Regions from separate parts of the Alishewanella sp. BS5-314 genome, predicted to be linked through region 2. Evidence: predicted binding sites of a transcription regulator. Region 2 holds the regulator's gene; each other region holds the start of a gene.
What was found. Region 2 encodes MetJ, which represses methionine synthesis genes. Its sites were predicted from a motif close to TAGACGTCTAGACGTCTA; they were not measured.

Region 1 (5,467 bases), on a different contig from region 2:
GTAAGATATTGAACCGCGCCTCCAAGGTACCCTGTGCGCAATATTTGTCGAGACTCGAACGTCTGGAACAAAGCCGCCAGCAGTTAGTCTCGGCCGGCCAGGTGCCAGTGCCCGCTGCATCGCTCGCAGCGGACTGATGTAACTGATACCGCAAAAAATCAGCCCTTCCTCATCTTTTGCTCATGTTTTTAGCGCGCCTTGGCCTGATGATAGGCGCGCTAATTAATCAAGGAGCATCTGATGCAAACGTTAAAGAAACCCTCGTTATTCCGGTTTAATCCCTGGCGTCTGGCACTATGGAGTAGCGTGCTGGGATTATTGTTACTGCCGCTGCTAGCCATGCAGTTTAGCAGCGAAGTGAACTGGACCGGCTCCGACTTCGTGGTTGCCGGCGTACTGCTTGCTGGCACCGCCTTGCTAATTGAGCTGGGCTGTCGGGCGGGCAACAATCTGGCCGGGCGCGCCGGTTGGGCTTTAGTCGCACTTACCTCCTTACTGCTGATCTGGATTAATCTGGCTGTCGGCATTATTGGCAGTGAAGATAACCCGGCGAACTTATTGTATCTGGTGGTGTTGGCCGTGACAGCGCTGGGCGCACTGTGGGTCAGGTTTCGACCACGGGGTATGAGCAAGGTGTTATACCTTAGTGCTGCGCTACAGCTGGGGATTGAGCTGGTGATTCAAGTGGCGGATTTAGGCGCGGCACCGGTGATCAATACTGCTTTTGCTTTACTCTGGTTACTGGCGGCGGGATTATTACGAAATTCTGACCCGGAGCGGTCGGATCCTGAGGCATAATAACGTTAGTCGAAAGTATGGAGTGAGTCAGCCCGATGGCGGCAGAGTGTTATTCTTTTGCAGGTTTTCAGCTGCACCCGGCACAGCGGCAGCTTTATTATCACGGGCAGCTGCAGGAGCTAAACAGTCGCTATCTGGATGCCTTGCTGCTGTTGCTGCACCATGCCGGTGAACTGGTTAGCAAGCAGCAGTTTTTTGAGCAAGTCTGGCCGGGGCTTGTGGTAACTGATGAGGCCCTGACGCAGTGTATCCGGACCTTACGCCGGGTACTTGGCGACAATGTCGCTGCGCCGCGCTTTATTGAAACGGTTCCCAAACATGGTTACCGCTTTATTGCGGCGGTCAGCCGGGAGGATGGCAAAGCGCCGGCCGGCGTTGGCGCAAGCTTAACCCCTACGGCACGGCCGACTGCTAACGAAACCCGGGTAGAGCGGCAGCGACAACACCTCTGGTTCAGTATCGGTTATGGCGTGGCCGGGGCAGCTGTGGCCGGCTTAACCGGAGGCATGCTGTATGGTTTGCTGGCGGCGCTGCAAGCCCTGAACAGCGGCAGTCAGGCGATGTCATTTTTGCTGGTGCTGTTAACTGTTACGACCTTGCTGGCGTTAGTGGCCGGCGCTGCGATTGCCGCCGCTATCAGTGCCGCACAGCTATGGCGGTCGCAGCAACCGCTCTGGACCCTGTTGGCCGGGGCGCTGGCAGGTTTGCTGGTTGGTGCCTTTGTCAGTGTGCTACTTAAGGATATGCTGATCCTGTTTTTTGGCCGCAGCCCGGCACAGTTGACCGGAGCTACCGAAGGTTTGCTGATTGGCCTTGCTGTGGCAACAACTGTGCTGTTGCTGCGACGGCAACCACGCTTTCACCGTTTAGGTTTTGCGCTGCTGCCCGGTATGCTGGCCGGACTGTTGATTAGCCTTAGCGGCGGCGTTTTACTGGCTGGCAGTCTGGCGCAACTGGCAGCGGAATTTCCTCAGGCAACGCTGGGTAAAATCTTGCTGCCAGAGGGTTTTGCCCGCATCGGCCTTGGCAACGGCTGGCTTCATCTTAGCGCCATGCTCGAAGCCGGGCTCTTTAGTGCGGGTCTGGCGCTGGGGCTGCAACGGGCGCAACAGCGCCTTTCGCCAATTGAATAAAGGTAGCAATGGGCGTGTTTTGCCGCTCTTGCTGGCGACAGCCGACATAGATATGTTTTTGGATACCGCGCTCGCCCAATCTGAGCAAACTCAGTGGCAGGCTGCTGGCGTACTGACGGGCCAGCCAGTCGGGCAGGGCGGTGACACCGCGATCGGCTGCCACCATCTGCAGAATAATATCAGTATCTTCCAGAGTTTTATGCTGTCTGGGCAGACATTGCGCCGGCAGTAAAAACTGCTGAAAAATATCCAGCCGGCTTAGCTCTACCGGATAGGTTAATAGCCGCTCCTTGCTAAGCTGCGCTGCACTCACCTGCTGTTGCTGGCTAAGCGGATGCTGCTTGCTGACCACCAGTACCAACTCATAAGGGAATACGGCTTCAAACTCGATAGCCGCTTTTCGGATCGGATCCGGGGTGATCAGCAGATCGATCTCCTGATTAAACAACGCTGCCATGCCGCCGAATTGAAACTGTTGCCTCACATCGATATCCATCCCCGGCGCTGCCGCCAGAAAGGGTTTTACAACCTGCAGCAACCACTGATAGCAGGGATGGCACTCCATGCCGATATGCAGGGTACCGGCCTCATTGCTGGCAAACTGCTGCAGCTTTTGCTCCAGCCGTTCAAACTGTGGCAGTAAACGTTCGGCCTGGCTTAGCAGATAGCTGCCGGCCTGAGTCAGCCGCACCGAACGACCATCCTTATCCCACAGCGCGGTACCCGCCTGCTGTTCCAGTTTTTTAATGCTGTGGCTCAGTGCCGATTGCGTCAGATGCAGTGCCGTGGCGGCGGCTGTCACCGAGCCCTGGCGGGCTAACTCGCGCAGAATCGCCAGATGGATCCGTTCTATCATGATATTTATGATCTAATTTCATTGGTTGATGAAAATATACCATTTTTGTTCATTAAATAAAGTTGTTAATGTTTAGCCATCCAGATGGATATAAAAGGAAGGGCACAATGGCAATATTACACAACCTGGGTTTTCCGCGGATTGGCCGCAAACGGGAATTAAAAAAGGCGCTGGAAGCTTACTGGCAGGGCCAGAGCAGCGAGAGTGAACTGGAGCAGACCGCAGCACAGCTAAGAGCGCAAAACTGGCAACTGCAACAAGGTCTGGACTGGCTGCCGGTTGGCGATTTTTCGCTGTATGATCAGGTGCTGGATCTAAGTTTTACGCTTGGTAATATCCCGGCCCGACTGCAGCATTTAGCCGGTAGTGAGCTGGACAATTATTTCCGGCTGGCGCGCGGCCGCTCGGCACAGGACAGTGCGTGCAGCTGTATTCATGCCGGCGAAATGACCAAGTGGTTTGATACCAACTATCACTATATCGTGCCGGAGGTGACCGCCCAGACCGAGTTTTCGTTACAAAGCGGCCGGCTGTTACAGCAATTTCGCGAAGCGAAGGCGCAGGGCATTCAGGCCAAACCGGTGTTGATTGGCCCCTTAACATATCTGTGGCTATGTAAGGCCAAAGATCAGTCTGAGCCCCTGGCGCTGCTGCCACGGCTACTGCCGGTATATCAGCAGTTATTGCAGACACTGCAGCAAGCCGGGGCCGAATGGATCCAGCTGGATGAACCGATACTGGCAACAGAGCTTAGCGAGCCGTGGCAACTGGCTTTTGTTAGCGCCTATAGTCTGCTGGCAGAGGTGCCGGTTAAGCTGCTACTGGCCAGCTATTTTGGCCGGCTGGGAGCCAATTTACCCTTATTACAGGCGTTACCTGTTGCCGGCATCCATCTGGATGCGGTGCGGGGCCGCGCTGAGGTGCAGCAGGTGTTACAGGGGTTGGCGCCGCAACAGGTGCTATCACTGGGCGTGATCGATGGTCGTAATATCTGGAAAACTGATCTGACAGCCGTACTCGACTGGCTGGAGCCGATTGCAGCTTTGCTGGGGGAGCGACTGTGGCTGGCACCTTCCTGTTCCTTGTTGCACGTCCCGGTTGATCTGGACAGCGAGCAGAAGCTGCTGCCAGAGCTGAAAAACTGGTTAGCCTTTGCCAAGCAGAAGTTGCAGGAGTTGCAGATCCTGGGCTTGGCACTTAACCAGGGGCGGTTGCTGGTGGCAGAAGCGTTAATTGATAATGCGGCGGCGATCGCCAGTCGCCGTCAGTCTGCGCTGGTGCATAATCCGGCGGTGCAGCAGGCGCTACAGCAGATCCGGCCAGAGCAGGCACAGCGGCAAAGTCCTTATCCGGTAAGGGCGAAACAGCAAGCAGCACGTTTTTCCCTGCCACTGTACCCTACGACGACTATTGGTTCTTTCCCGCAAACGACGGCCATTCGTCAGGCGCGGCTGGCGCTGAAAAAAGGCACTATCTCGGCGGCGCAATATCGGGATCAGATGCAAACGGAAATTGCTCATGCGGTGGCGCAGCAGGAACAACTGGGGCTGGATGTGCTGGTGCATGGCGAGGCGGAGCGCAACGACATGGTGGAGTACTTTGGTGAGCAGTTATCGGGCTTTGCCTTTAGCCAGCATGGCTGGGTGCAATCCTACGGTTCGCGTTGTGTCAAACCCCCTATTATTTATGGCGATATCAGCCGGCCCCAGCCGATGACAGTGGCCTGGACCCAATATGCCCAGTCGCTGACCACTAAACCGATGAAAGGGATGTTAACCGGGCCTGTTACCATGTTGAACTGGTCTTTTGTGCGCGATGATCAGCCGCGGCAGCAAACCTGTCTGCAGTTGGCGCTGGCGATCCGGCAGGAAGTTCAGGATCTGGAAGCCGCTGGTGTCGGGATCATCCAGATTGATGAAGCCGCACTGCGTGAAGGTTTGCCACTACGGCAAAGCGAGTGGCAACAGTATCTGGACTGGGCGGTGTTTGCCTTTAAACTCTGTGCCAACGGTGTGGCTGACAGTACGCAAATCCATACCCATATGTGTTACTCCGAGTTTAACGACATTATCGCTGAGATCGCGGCGCTGGATGCCGATGTGATTACAATAGAAACGTCACGTTCCGATATGGAGTTACTGCGCGCCTTCGAGCACTTTGCCTATCCGAATCAAATCGGGCCCGGTGTTTATGATATTCACTCGCCCAATACCCCTACGACAGCGCAGATGGTTAAGTTGATGCAAAAGGCGGCGCAGCAGATCCCGGCGCAGCGGCTGTGGGTCAATCCGGACTGTGGTTTGAAAACCCGGCAGTGGAGTGAGGTATTACCGGCCCTGAAAAATATGGTTTCGGCCGCACAGCAGTTGCGTCAGGCCTCCTAGCAAAAAACAGCGGGGTTATCCCCGCTGCGTATTTTGTAATTGCGAATACTGTTTGCTCAGGATCTGCTGATACTGCTTAAAGCGCTCCTGCATCCGTTGCTCAAGGGGCGCACTTTGCAGCAGGGATAGCGCGTTGCGGGCTACCGGCAGGGTATCAGCACTTACGCCGGTACATTTGGTCATCGCTTGTAACAGGCTTAGCGCCAGCGCAGGGTTGGTGGGCATCTCCTTGCTGGCCCGGCTGAATATCAGTACTGCCTTGCCATACTCCTGCTGTTGGTAGGCATCGGTAGCTT
Region 2 (5,467 bases):
TCATCCTGCTCAGCCTGCAGCAGTTGTACCGCTTTAGCATATTGCGCCGGGGCATATTTTAGATCGACGGCCAGATCAAGCAAACGTTGCGACTCAGCAAGATCTTGTTCCAGCATAAAACCATTTCTAAGCCAGTCGGACATCAGAAAGACCGCCATAGCGTTGCGCTGGCGCACGCCCATCCGCAAATAACGAATGGCTTGCTCGTTACTTTGCTCCAGACCATCGCCGGTCGCGTGAGCCATTGCTACCAATGCTGCTGCATCACCGCTGCCGCTTCGCGCCAATCTGATCAGTCGGCGCAGTTCTTTACTGCAATCGGTATCGGCACATACCCGGTCATTATCCGCCGCGCTGGCATAACTGGTATTTGAATATAAAGTCAGGGATGCAGTGCTGCACAACAGGGCTGCTAAAAGTAGCGCTTTCATAAAACCTCTGGTTAAAAAACAGTTAATGGTGTCGATTTTAGCTACATACGGCTGAGGGTCAAGTTTTGGTCAGAAGCAGATTGTAAACAAGTGTGTCGGTTAACATAATGTGAGCAACTGGCGCAGCCAAATTTGCGTTCCATTCCAGGTTTGAGTAACTGCGCTCACCCGTTAAATCCTTCGTCAGCGCCTGGTCAGCGGAACACAGCGCAGATAATTGGATGTCCAGAACTCTTGGCGGCTGAGCATTTTCTTGTTATAACTGGTTACGAATTATACCAAAGTCGTAATGACGTTACTGCCTTAGTCTGGTACGTCCAGCACGATTTCAGTGTTTTTCCAGATCAGAGCTCATTAGAATGAGCCGACCACCGGCCCGCTGTATAACAAAAAACCTATAAATTAGTGCCGTAGTCTGTACCTACACTTACTCAGGAAAAAATTGGAATGTCAGATTTCAGAGAACAAGCGCTGCGTTATCATGCAGAACCTCGCCCAGGGAAAATCAGTATCGAAATCAGTAAAGCTGCCGAAACCGTTACCGATCTGGCACTGGCTTACAGCCCCGGTGTGGCTGAACCGGTGCGTGAAATTGCCGCTGATCCGGACAACATTTACAAATACACCGCCAAAGGCAATATGGTCGCCGTAATCTCTAACGGCACGGCGATCCTGGGGTTAGGTAACCTGGGCCATCTGGCGTCAAAACCGGTAATGGAAGGTAAGGCGCTGCTATTCAAACGTTTTGCCGGCCTGGATTCAATTGATATTGAAGTATCGCACCGCACTACTGAAGAATTTATTACCACGGTCGCCAATATTGCTGACACCTTTGGTGGTATTAACCTGGAGGATATCAAGGCGCCGGAGTGCTTTGAGATTGAGCAGGAACTGATTAAGCGCTGTAATATCCCGGTATTCCATGATGACCAGCACGGTACCGCTATTGTCACTGCTGCCGGCCTGTTAAACGCGCTGGAGATCCAGGGCAAAGATATCCGCAAAGCCATTATTGTTTGTATGGGTGCCGGCGCGGCTGCCATTGCCTGTATGGAGCTGCTGATCAAGTGCGGCGCCATGCGTGAGCATATCTATATGCTTGATACCAAGGGGGTGATCCATACCCGGCGTGAAGATCTGAACCAGTACAAGCAACTGTTCGCGAACAATACCGATAAAAGGACCCTGGAAGATGCGCTGCAGGGGGCTGACGTCTTCGTTGGTGTTTCTGGCCCCGATGTCCTGCCGCCGGCAGCATTAAGCCTGATGGCGGATAAGCCGGTGATCTTTGCCTGTTCCAACCCGGATCCAGAGATTAAACCTGAACTGGCGCACGCCGAACGTGGTGATTTGATTATGGCTACCGGACGCTCGGATTATCCGAATCAGGTGAATAACGTGCTGTGCTTCCCCTTTATTTTCCGTGGTGCATTGGATGTGCGCGCCAGTGTGATTAATGATGAGATGAAGCTGGCAGCCGTGCAGGCGATCCGGGCTATTGCCAAGGAGCCGGTACCGCAGGAAGTGCTATTGGCGGCTAAAGTTAGTAGTCTGGAGTTTGGTAAAGGCTACATTATTCCGAAGCCGATGGATCCCCGGTTATTACCACGGGTCGCCCGTGCGGTAGCTGAAGCGGCAGTCAGCTCAGGGGTAGCCAGGATCCCGATGCCGGCAGCCTACTTTGATGCCTGAGAGTATGATTGCCAGTAAATAAAAAACCGCCGAAAGGCGGTTTTTTATTGCGAACCGGTTAGCGTTATTTATTCTTCATCGCTGTCGGCTTCGATAATCACCGGAATTTCTTTACCCATGCTGGTCAGGATTTGTCTGACTTCAGCCGGGATTTGATGTGGATTATCTTTACGCAAGTCGTCGTCTGCCGGTAGCGGCTGACCGGTAAAAGCATGCAGGAAAGCTTCGCACAGTAACTCACTGTTAGTGGCATGCCGCAGATTATTGACCTGGCGGCGGGTACGTTCATCGGTTAAAACTTTTAAAACATTCAGCGGTATCGAGACGGTAATTTTTTTAACTTGTTCTGATTTTTTACCGTGTTCTGCATAGGGGTGAACATATTCACCATTCCACTTAGCCATAAGGGATCCCTTGTCGTTAATTTTTGTTTTGCAGCGTAGCGCAAAACGGGAATTCTACTGCTTTCTGTCGGTGAGTCAAATAGTGTGCAACAAATAAAGATTATAGACGGCTAAATGGTTTGACTTCCAGTTAATAATGAATATACTTTTAGACGTCTAAACATCTAAAAGAGTTGAAGCATGAGTCATCGCCATCCCGCTACGATTAGCGCCCGGGCAGGTATCGCTGAAGATACCGCCTTCGGTGCCATCACGCCGCCCCTTTACCTGACCTCGACTTATCAGTTGCCGGCCTTTGGTCAGCCCGGTCCCTATGATTATTCGCGCTCGAATAATCCTACCCGCGATATTCTCGGTGAAGCCCTGGCGGAGCTGGAAGGTGGTGCCAAAGCCATTGTTACCAATACCGGGATGTCGGCGTGTCTGTTAGCGCTGCAGTTATTGACGCCGGCTGATACCTTGGTGATCCCGCATGATTGCTATGGTGGCAGCTACCGTCTTTTTACTAATCTGGCGCAGAAGAAGCAGGCGTTCAAACTGGTGATTGTCAATTTCCAACAGCGGGATTGGCCTGAACAGATTAAGCGGGCGGCACCGGCGATGATCTGGCTGGAAACACCAAGCAACCCCTTGCTGCAGATCACTGATATTGCTGCGGTGTGTCAGCTGGCGAAAAGTCTGACCGCAAAGGTCGTGGTAGATAACACCTTCCTGTCGCCGGCATTACAGCGGCCGTTGGCACTGGGTGCCGATCTGGTGGTGCATTCGACCACCAAGTTTATTAATGGCCACAGCGATGTGATTGGTGGTGCGGTGATCTGTAAAACGCAAGCCTGCGGTGACGAGTTGAAATGGTGGGCGAACTGCCTTGGCCTCACAGCAGGCGCTTTTGATAGTTATTTAACCTTACGTGGTTTGCGGACTCTGACCCCTCGCTTGCAGTTGCAGCAGCAGAATACCGCCGAGGTGGTGGCCTTTCTGCAACGCCACCCGCTTATTGGCAAGGTTTACTATCCTGGCCTGGTGGATCATCCCGGCCATCAGATTGCTAAGCGCCAGCAATCTGGCTTCGGCGCTATGTGTAGCTTCGAGTTAAGCGCCCCGCCAGCCTTACTGACCACCTTTTTCAGTAACTTACGCTACTTCACGCTGGCGCAGTCTTTAGGCGGGACGGAAAGTTTGATTTGTCATCCTGCGACCATGACCCATGCCTCTATGGACGCAGCGGCCCAGGCCACTGCTGGGATAGGGGCAACACTGATTCGGGTGTCGGTTGGTATTGAATTAGCCCAGGATCTTATTGCCGATTTAGCTCTGGCACTGGATGCCGTGGCTGCGGTACAACAGCAGTAAGTGGAAGTAGCATGAGTGATTTTAAGCAAGTAAAACCAGGTGTCGCAGCGCCTTTGACAACGCTCAATATCGTGGTCGCCGGTACCGGTAAGGTCGGCGCCGAATTTTTACGATTACTGGCATCGCAGCAACAACGCTTTGCCGGCCAGATCAGACTTAATCTTTGCGCTATCCTGAATTCGCGCCAAGCCTTACTCAGCGATACCATCGAGAGTCAGGCTTGGTCCAGTGCTTTTAGCGATGCCAAGCCTTATCAGCAGGCAAGTTTAGTTGCCTATCTGGCAGCACTGCCCAGCCCCAAGGTATTGATTGATATCACACCCAGTCAGGACTTTGCCAGGCTCTATCCGGCTTTTATCGCCGCAGGTTGTCATCTGATCAGTGCCAATAAACAAGGTGTTACTTTGCCGGGTTCTGAATATCAGCAGATCCTGCAGGCATTGCAGCTTAGTAGTTTACGCTGGTTGAGTAACACCACCGTCGGTGCCGGGATCCCGGTACAGCGGGTGATGCAGGAGTTATTACAAAGTGGCGATCAGATCCGCGAGGTGAGCGGGGTATTCTCGGGCACGCTATCCTGGTTATTGTGTCAGTACGATGGTACTACAGCCTTCTCTGAACTGGTGTTACAAGCACAGCAGCTGGGCTATACCGAACCAGATCCACGCGATGATCTTTCTGGTAAAGATGTCCAGCGTAAGCTGCTGGTATTGGCTCGTGAGCTGGGTGCAGAGTTAGAATTAGCGGATATTGAGCTGGAACCACTATTACCTGCCGGGTTAGCAGACGGTGATCTGGCCGGATTTTGGCGTCAGCGTCAGCAATTGGATCTGATGCTGGCTGAGGCTTATGCTAAGGCAACTGCCGAAAATAAGGTGCTGCGTTACGCCGCCAGTCTGCGCTTAGCTGACGGGCAGGTACAGGCCAGTGTCCGTTTAGTTGCTGTGGACAACAAGGCGCCGCTGGCTGCATTGGCACCCTGTGACAATATCTTTGTTATCACATCTGACTGGTATCAGCAGAACCCGCTGGTGCTGAAAGGTCCGGGCGCCGGCCTGTTGGTAACGGCCGGTGGTTTGCATGCAGACTTAGCGGAGTTAGTGAAGTCTGTTCGTTAGTCTAAGGCGTGTTAATGTTTGCGGAAAAAACAAGCAGCGAACGTCAACACGCCCTAAATGCTGGTATGACTTGGCAATTAAGCTAAAACTCAGGTAATCTGAGCATAACGGCAGTATTGCCTGCTGCAACGGATGAATGGATTATCTGCATGCCATTATTGCACCTGTGTTGCTGGTTGTTGTGCATCTTTCTGGCCATCGCGCCCGGCGCTGGCGCTACCCCTGCCAAATTTCATTCCGAGCCCGGCCCGGTGCCGGCGCTGGATAATTATTTTAAAGAAAGCCTGAATACCCGAGATGGCTTACCCCACAACACCATTAATGCGCTGGCTCAGACCGCAGATGGCTATTTATGGTTTGGCACCTGGGAAGGTGTCGCGCGTTACAATGGCCGCGAATTCAAAATTTTTGACCGTAGTCCGGAAACTGGCTTACCGGATGTCGGGGTCAGAACTTTCCATGTCGATTG
Region 3 (5,467 bases), on a different contig from region 2:
CTGTCCTGTTTGCATTCGCAGCACCCGGCCGACGTGGTTGGCCGCGTCGTCACTCAGGGCAAGCTTAGCGCCGGCTGGCAGGGCTGATGGCTGGTAGATTCGTATTGTTCGCATCTTGTCGTTCTGTTTAACTGAAAAAAGCCTGAGGCTAATATTACCAGTGTTTTGTCTTAACCCAGCGCTAATCAATAAAAAAAGGCCCCGCAGGGCCTTAGTCAAAACGCGTGTTGCTTAGCGGTTGGGGATATAGTCGTAAGTCGCACCTAAGCCCAGCGGAATATCCAGTGCCCAGAAGCCAAGCAGGAAGGCAGTCCAGAGTACCAGCATCGCAATAGAGTAGGGCAGCATTAACGCTACCAAGGTACCAATGCCGCTGTTCTTCACATACTTTTGACAGAACACGACGATCAGTGGGAAGTACGGCAGCAGTGGGGTGATAATATTGGTCGAAGAGTCACCAACGCGGTAGGCTGCCTGTGTCAGGTCCGGGGAAATGCCCAGTTCCATTAGCATCGGTACCATGATAGCGCCAATCAGTGCCCATTTGGCAGAAGCTGAGCCGACAACCAGGTTAACTAAACCGGATAAAAACACGATACCCACCAGCGTCATTGCCAGTGGTAGTCCCATAGCTTTTAACGCATTGGCGCCTTTTAACGCCAGTAATACTCCCAGATTCGACTGGTTAAAGGCATACAGGAACAGCGCACAGAAGAACGCCATCACGATGTAGTAGCCCATACCACTCATTGCATTGCTCATGCCTTTGATGATATCACGGTGAGTTTGCACTGTACCGGCAACATAACCATAGACAATACCCGGTACCAGGAAGAACACAAAAATCAGCGTTACAATCGACTTCATCAGTGGCGAAGCGGCAACCAGCAGCGGGTTCATCCCCTCGGCAACTTGCTCAGCGGGTGCTGCCCAAGGGGTAGCGGCAGGTACAACAATGCTCAGTGCCAGCAAAGCGGCAACGACAAACATCGAAATCACGGCAGCGCGTAAGCCTTTCCGCTCTTGAGCACTTAGTGCATCCATCTTCACCATCTGTGACGTATCGCCATCAACCTTGGTCGCCTGTAAGCGCGGCTCAATCACTTTATCCGTTAAAAACCAGCCGATTACGACAATCAGGAAAGTGGATGCGGTGGTAAAGATATAATTATTTAGCGGATTAATGGTAACAGTTGGATCCAGCAGCTGGGCTGAAACCTGCGTCATACCGGCCAGTAACGGGTCCAGGCTGGAAGGAACGAAGAAGGTGGCAGAGAACCCCCCGGAAACACCGGCAAAGGCTGCTGCGATACCGGCCAATGGATGACGGCCCGCAGCATAGAAAATTACCGCACCCAGCGGAATCACCAGCACATAGCCGGCATCTACCGCCACATGGCTTAGTACACCCACGGCAATTAACACTGGGGTTAATAACATCTTGGGTGTCACGGCCAGAATAGAGCGTAAACCGGCATTAATAAAGCCGGTATATTCCGCGACACCTAAACCTAACATCGCGACCAATACTACACCTAATGGCGGGAAGTTAACAAAGGTTGTCACAATATTGGAGGCAAACTGAGTAAGAGCAGCCCCGGATAGCAGGTTAACAATTTGCACCTGCTGTCCGCTGCGAGGGTCGATTTCGGTAAAGGTCATTCCGGAAAATAACCAGGACAGGCCCCAGACGATAACCATTAACAGTGCAAAGAGCACGGCCGGATCGGGTAATTTATTCCCGATCACCTCAATGGTATTGAGTGCACGGTTCATCCAGCCGTTATTCACGGCGGCGGTTTGTTCTGACATAGCAGTTCCTTTCTCTTTCTTTTTTATTGTGTGATTGCTAAGCGCAATCAGACCCTGGAGGCTAAAACGCCCTAATAATACACAAAAGCGCGCTTCGGGTAAGCGGCAAATCGGTTGTGGCAGCAAATTAAAACAAAAAAGGAGAGTCACCTCTCCTTTTTACGGCATTTAACCCGCTATCCGTTATTTGGCGTACTGACGTAACAGCTCAGCTTTATCGGTTTGCTCCCACGGGAACTCGTTACGGCCGAAGTGACCGTAAGCCGCGGTAGGCTGATAAATTGGTCGCTCCAGATCCAACATTTGGATCAGGCCATAAGGACGCAGGTCGAAATGCTCGCGTACCAGTTTGATCAGCTCGTCTTCACTCAGTTTACTGGTACCGAAGGTTTCCAGGCTGATTGAAGTAGGTTCGGCAACACCAATAGCATAAGATACTTGCAGTTCCAGACGCTCTGCCAGACCAGCCGCAACCAGGTTTTTCGCAACATAGCGGGCAGCATAAGCCGCTGAGCGGTCAACCTTGGATGGATCCTTACCAGAGAAAGCTCCACCACCATGGCGCGCCATACCACCGTAGCTATCTACGATAATCTTGCGGCCGGTTAAACCACAGTCACCCATAGGGCCGCCGATCACGAAACGACCGGTTGGGTTGATAAAGAACTTGGTTTTGCTGCTTAACCACTCCGCCGGCAATACAGGCTTGATGATTTCTTCCATTACCGCTTCACGCAGATCTGCGGTGCTGATGGTGTCACAGTGCTGGGTAGAGAGTACTACAGCATCAATACCAACTGGCTTACCGTCTTCATAAATAAAGCTTAACTGCGACTTGGCATCCGGGCGTAACCACGGCAGGGTACCGTCTTTACGCACCTGCGCCTGACGCTGTACCAAGCGGTGTGAATAAGTAATAGGAGCCGGCATCAGCACGTCGGTTTCGTTACTGGCGTAGCCAAACATTAAACCCTGGTCACCCGCGCCTTGCTCACGCGGATCAGCTTTATCTACACCCTGATTGATATCGGGTGATTGTTTACCAATAGCATTTAATACAGCGCAAGAGTCGGCATCAAAACCCATATCGGAGTGGGTATAGCCAATTTCACGTACGGTTTTGCGTACCAGCTCTTCGATATCAACCCAGGCAGAAGTCGTGATTTCGCCACCGACTAACACCATACCTGTTTTAACGAAGGTCTCACAGGCAACACGCGCCTTGCTGTCTTGTTCCAGGATCGCATCCAGTACCGCATCGGAAATCTGATCAGCGATTTTATCCGGATGCCCTTCAGATACAGACTCAGACGTGAAAATATGTTGTGCCATCTGTTAGTTTCCACCACGTTAGTTAATACATAAAGCGCCGTGACACTGTCACAGCGCTGTGATTAAGCAGGCGCAGCAATTGCCAACTCACAATATAACTCAAAATGTATAGCCGGCAGGCGCCAAAAAAATAGCCGCTTATTTTAGTGAAAGCCCCCGGCGATTACCAGAAAAATTTACGCCCAGACGTCTTTCATGCCGGAAATTACGTAAACCTTAGCTGCCGGATCACTGCGCTGCAAAAAAGGTCACAGATAATCATTTGCCATCTGGCAGCGGCTGGGTGAAAATACGGCCATCTAAACCCCCACAGTAATCATTTTGGTAACAGCCTGTGTCGGGTTACACTGCAAACCTCAAGTCTGAATAATCAGCGCAATTTGTCAGGAGTCTGCATGCCATCTCGTAAACAACTCGCCAATGCCATCCGTGCCTTAAGTATGGACGCGGTGCAAAAAGCTAAATCTGGCCACCCCGGCGCCCCAATGGGGATGGCCGATATTGCCGAAGTGTTATGGCGTGACTATCTGAAACATAACCCGCAAAATCCAGGCTGGGCCGACCGGGACCGCTTTGTGCTGTCGAATGGTCACGGCTCGATGCTGATCTATTCGCTGTTACATCTGAGCGGCTATCAATTGTCACTGGATGATCTAAAACAATTCCGCCAATTGCATTCTAAAACCCCGGGTCATCCGGAGTTTGGTTATGCGCCGGGCGTAGAAACCACCACAGGGCCGCTGGGGCAGGGTATTACCAATGCTGTGGGGATGGCGCTGGCCGAAAAAGCGCTGGCGGCGCAGTTTAACCGCCCCGGTTTTGACATTGTGGACCACTATACTTATGTGTTCCTTGGCGACGGCTGTTTAATGGAAGGGATTTCGCACGAAGCCTGTTCCTTGGCCGGTACCCTTGGCCTGGGTAAGCTGATTGCGTTCTGGGATGATAACGGTATTTCGATTGATGGCCATGTTGAAGGCTGGTTTACCGATAATACCCCGGCGCGCTTTGAAGCCTACGGCTGGCATGTGGTGGCCAATGTTGATGGCCATAACCCGGAGGCGATTAAAGCGGCGATTGAACAGGCACGCGCCGTGACCGACAAACCAACACTGATCTGTACCAAAACTGTGATCGGCTATGGCGCACCGAATAAAGGTGGCAGCCATGACTGTCATGGTGCCCCGCTGGGAGAAGCGGAAATTGCCGCAGCCCGCGAATTTTTACAATGGCCTTACGCCCCTTTTGAAATCCCGGCGGATATCTATGCTGATTGGGATGCTAAGGCAGCCGGTGCGGCAGCAGAACAAAGCTGGCAACAGCGCTTTGCTGAATACGAAAAAGCTTATCCGGAACTGGCCACCGAGTTTAAGCGTCGTCATGCCGGTACCTTACCTGCCGATTGGGCAGCACAAAGTCAGGCGTATATTGAGCAATTACAAGCTAACCCGGCAACTATCGCCACCCGTAAGGCATCACAAAATGCGCTGAATGCCTTTGGCCCGCTATTACCGGAGTTTATGGGGGGCTCTGCCGACTTAGCCGGCTCCAACCTGACCATTTGGTCTGGCTCTAAGCCGCTGACCAGAGACGATGCCGCCGGTAACTATGTTTACTACGGAGTGCGCGAATTTGGTATGTCTGCCATGATGAATGGTATCTCGCTGCATGGTGGCTTTGTCCCTTACGGCGCGACCTTCCTGATGTTTATGGAATATGCCCGTAATGCAGTGCGTATGGCTGCGTTGATGAAGCAAAGAGTGATCTTTGTTTATACCCACGATTCAATTGGTTTGGGTGAAGACGGTCCAACGCATCAACCGGTCGAGCAGCTGGCCAGCTTACGTGTTACCCCGAATCTGATGAACTGGCGCCCTTGCGATCAGGTAGAATCAGCGGTGGCCTGGCAGCAAGCGATTGAGCGCCAAGATGGCCCAAGTTCGCTGATTTTTACCCGCCAGAACCTGGTACAGCAGCCGCGTACCGCAGCACAACTGGCCGCGATTAAGCGCGGCGGCTATGTGCTGCTGGACTCTGCCGCGACGCCTGAGCTGATTATCATTGCTACCGGCTCCGAAGTCGAGCTGGCGATGCAGGCTGCTAAAACGTTGCAAGCCGAAGGTAAGGCCGTGCGAGTTGTGTCTATGCCATCGACGGATGTGTTTGAGCAACAGGACGCCAGTTACCGTGAAGCCGTGCTGCCAGCCAGTGTCAGCAAGCGGATTGCGGTGGAAGCCGGTATTATGGATACCTGGTATAAATACGTTGGTTTAAATGGCGCCGTGATTGGTATGCAGACGTTTGGTGAGTCGGCACCGGCTGA

Region 1: metE (5-methyltetrahydropteroyltriglutamate--homocysteine S-methyltransferase) is a predicted target of MetJ. The motif match lies at 2,853-2,870, and genes of this name have one in related genera.
Region 3: metK (methionine adenosyltransferase) is a predicted target of MetJ. The motif match lies at 3,320-3,337, and genes of this name have one in related genera.

The regions. Positions count from the first base shown of each region.
Region 1 covers NZ_JACEHJ010000002.1:1,438,875-1,444,341, reverse strand. The annotation lists gene H1D31_RS11105 (hypothetical protein) at 1-137, shown strand, start outside; gene H1D31_RS11100 (hypothetical protein) at 241-798, shown strand; gene H1D31_RS11095 (transcriptional regulator) at 834-1,931, shown strand; gene H1D31_RS11090 (LysR family transcriptional regulator) at 1,870-2,787, opposite strand; gene metE (5-methyltetrahydropteroyltriglutamate--homocysteine S-methyltransferase) at 2,895-5,171, shown strand; gene H1D31_RS11080 (response regulator) at 5,187-5,467, opposite strand, start outside.
Region 2 covers NZ_JACEHJ010000001.1:241,071-246,537, reverse strand. The annotation lists gene H1D31_RS01140 (tetratricopeptide repeat protein) at 1-431, opposite strand, end outside; gene H1D31_RS01135 (malic enzyme-like NAD(P)-binding protein) at 879-2,123, shown strand; gene metJ (met regulon transcriptional regulator MetJ) at 2,192-2,527, opposite strand; gene metB (cystathionine gamma-synthase) at 2,708-3,880, shown strand; gene H1D31_RS01120 (aspartate kinase) at 3,892-4,998, shown strand; gene H1D31_RS01115 (ligand-binding sensor domain-containing diguanylate cyclase) at 5,148-5,467, shown strand, end outside.
Region 3 covers NZ_JACEHJ010000002.1:333,148-338,614, forward strand. The annotation lists gene rsmE (16S rRNA (uracil(1498)-N(3))-methyltransferase) at 1-114, opposite strand, end outside; gene H1D31_RS06085 (AbgT family transporter) at 232-1,812, opposite strand; gene metK (methionine adenosyltransferase) at 1,996-3,144, opposite strand; gene tkt (transketolase) at 3,540-5,467, shown strand, end outside.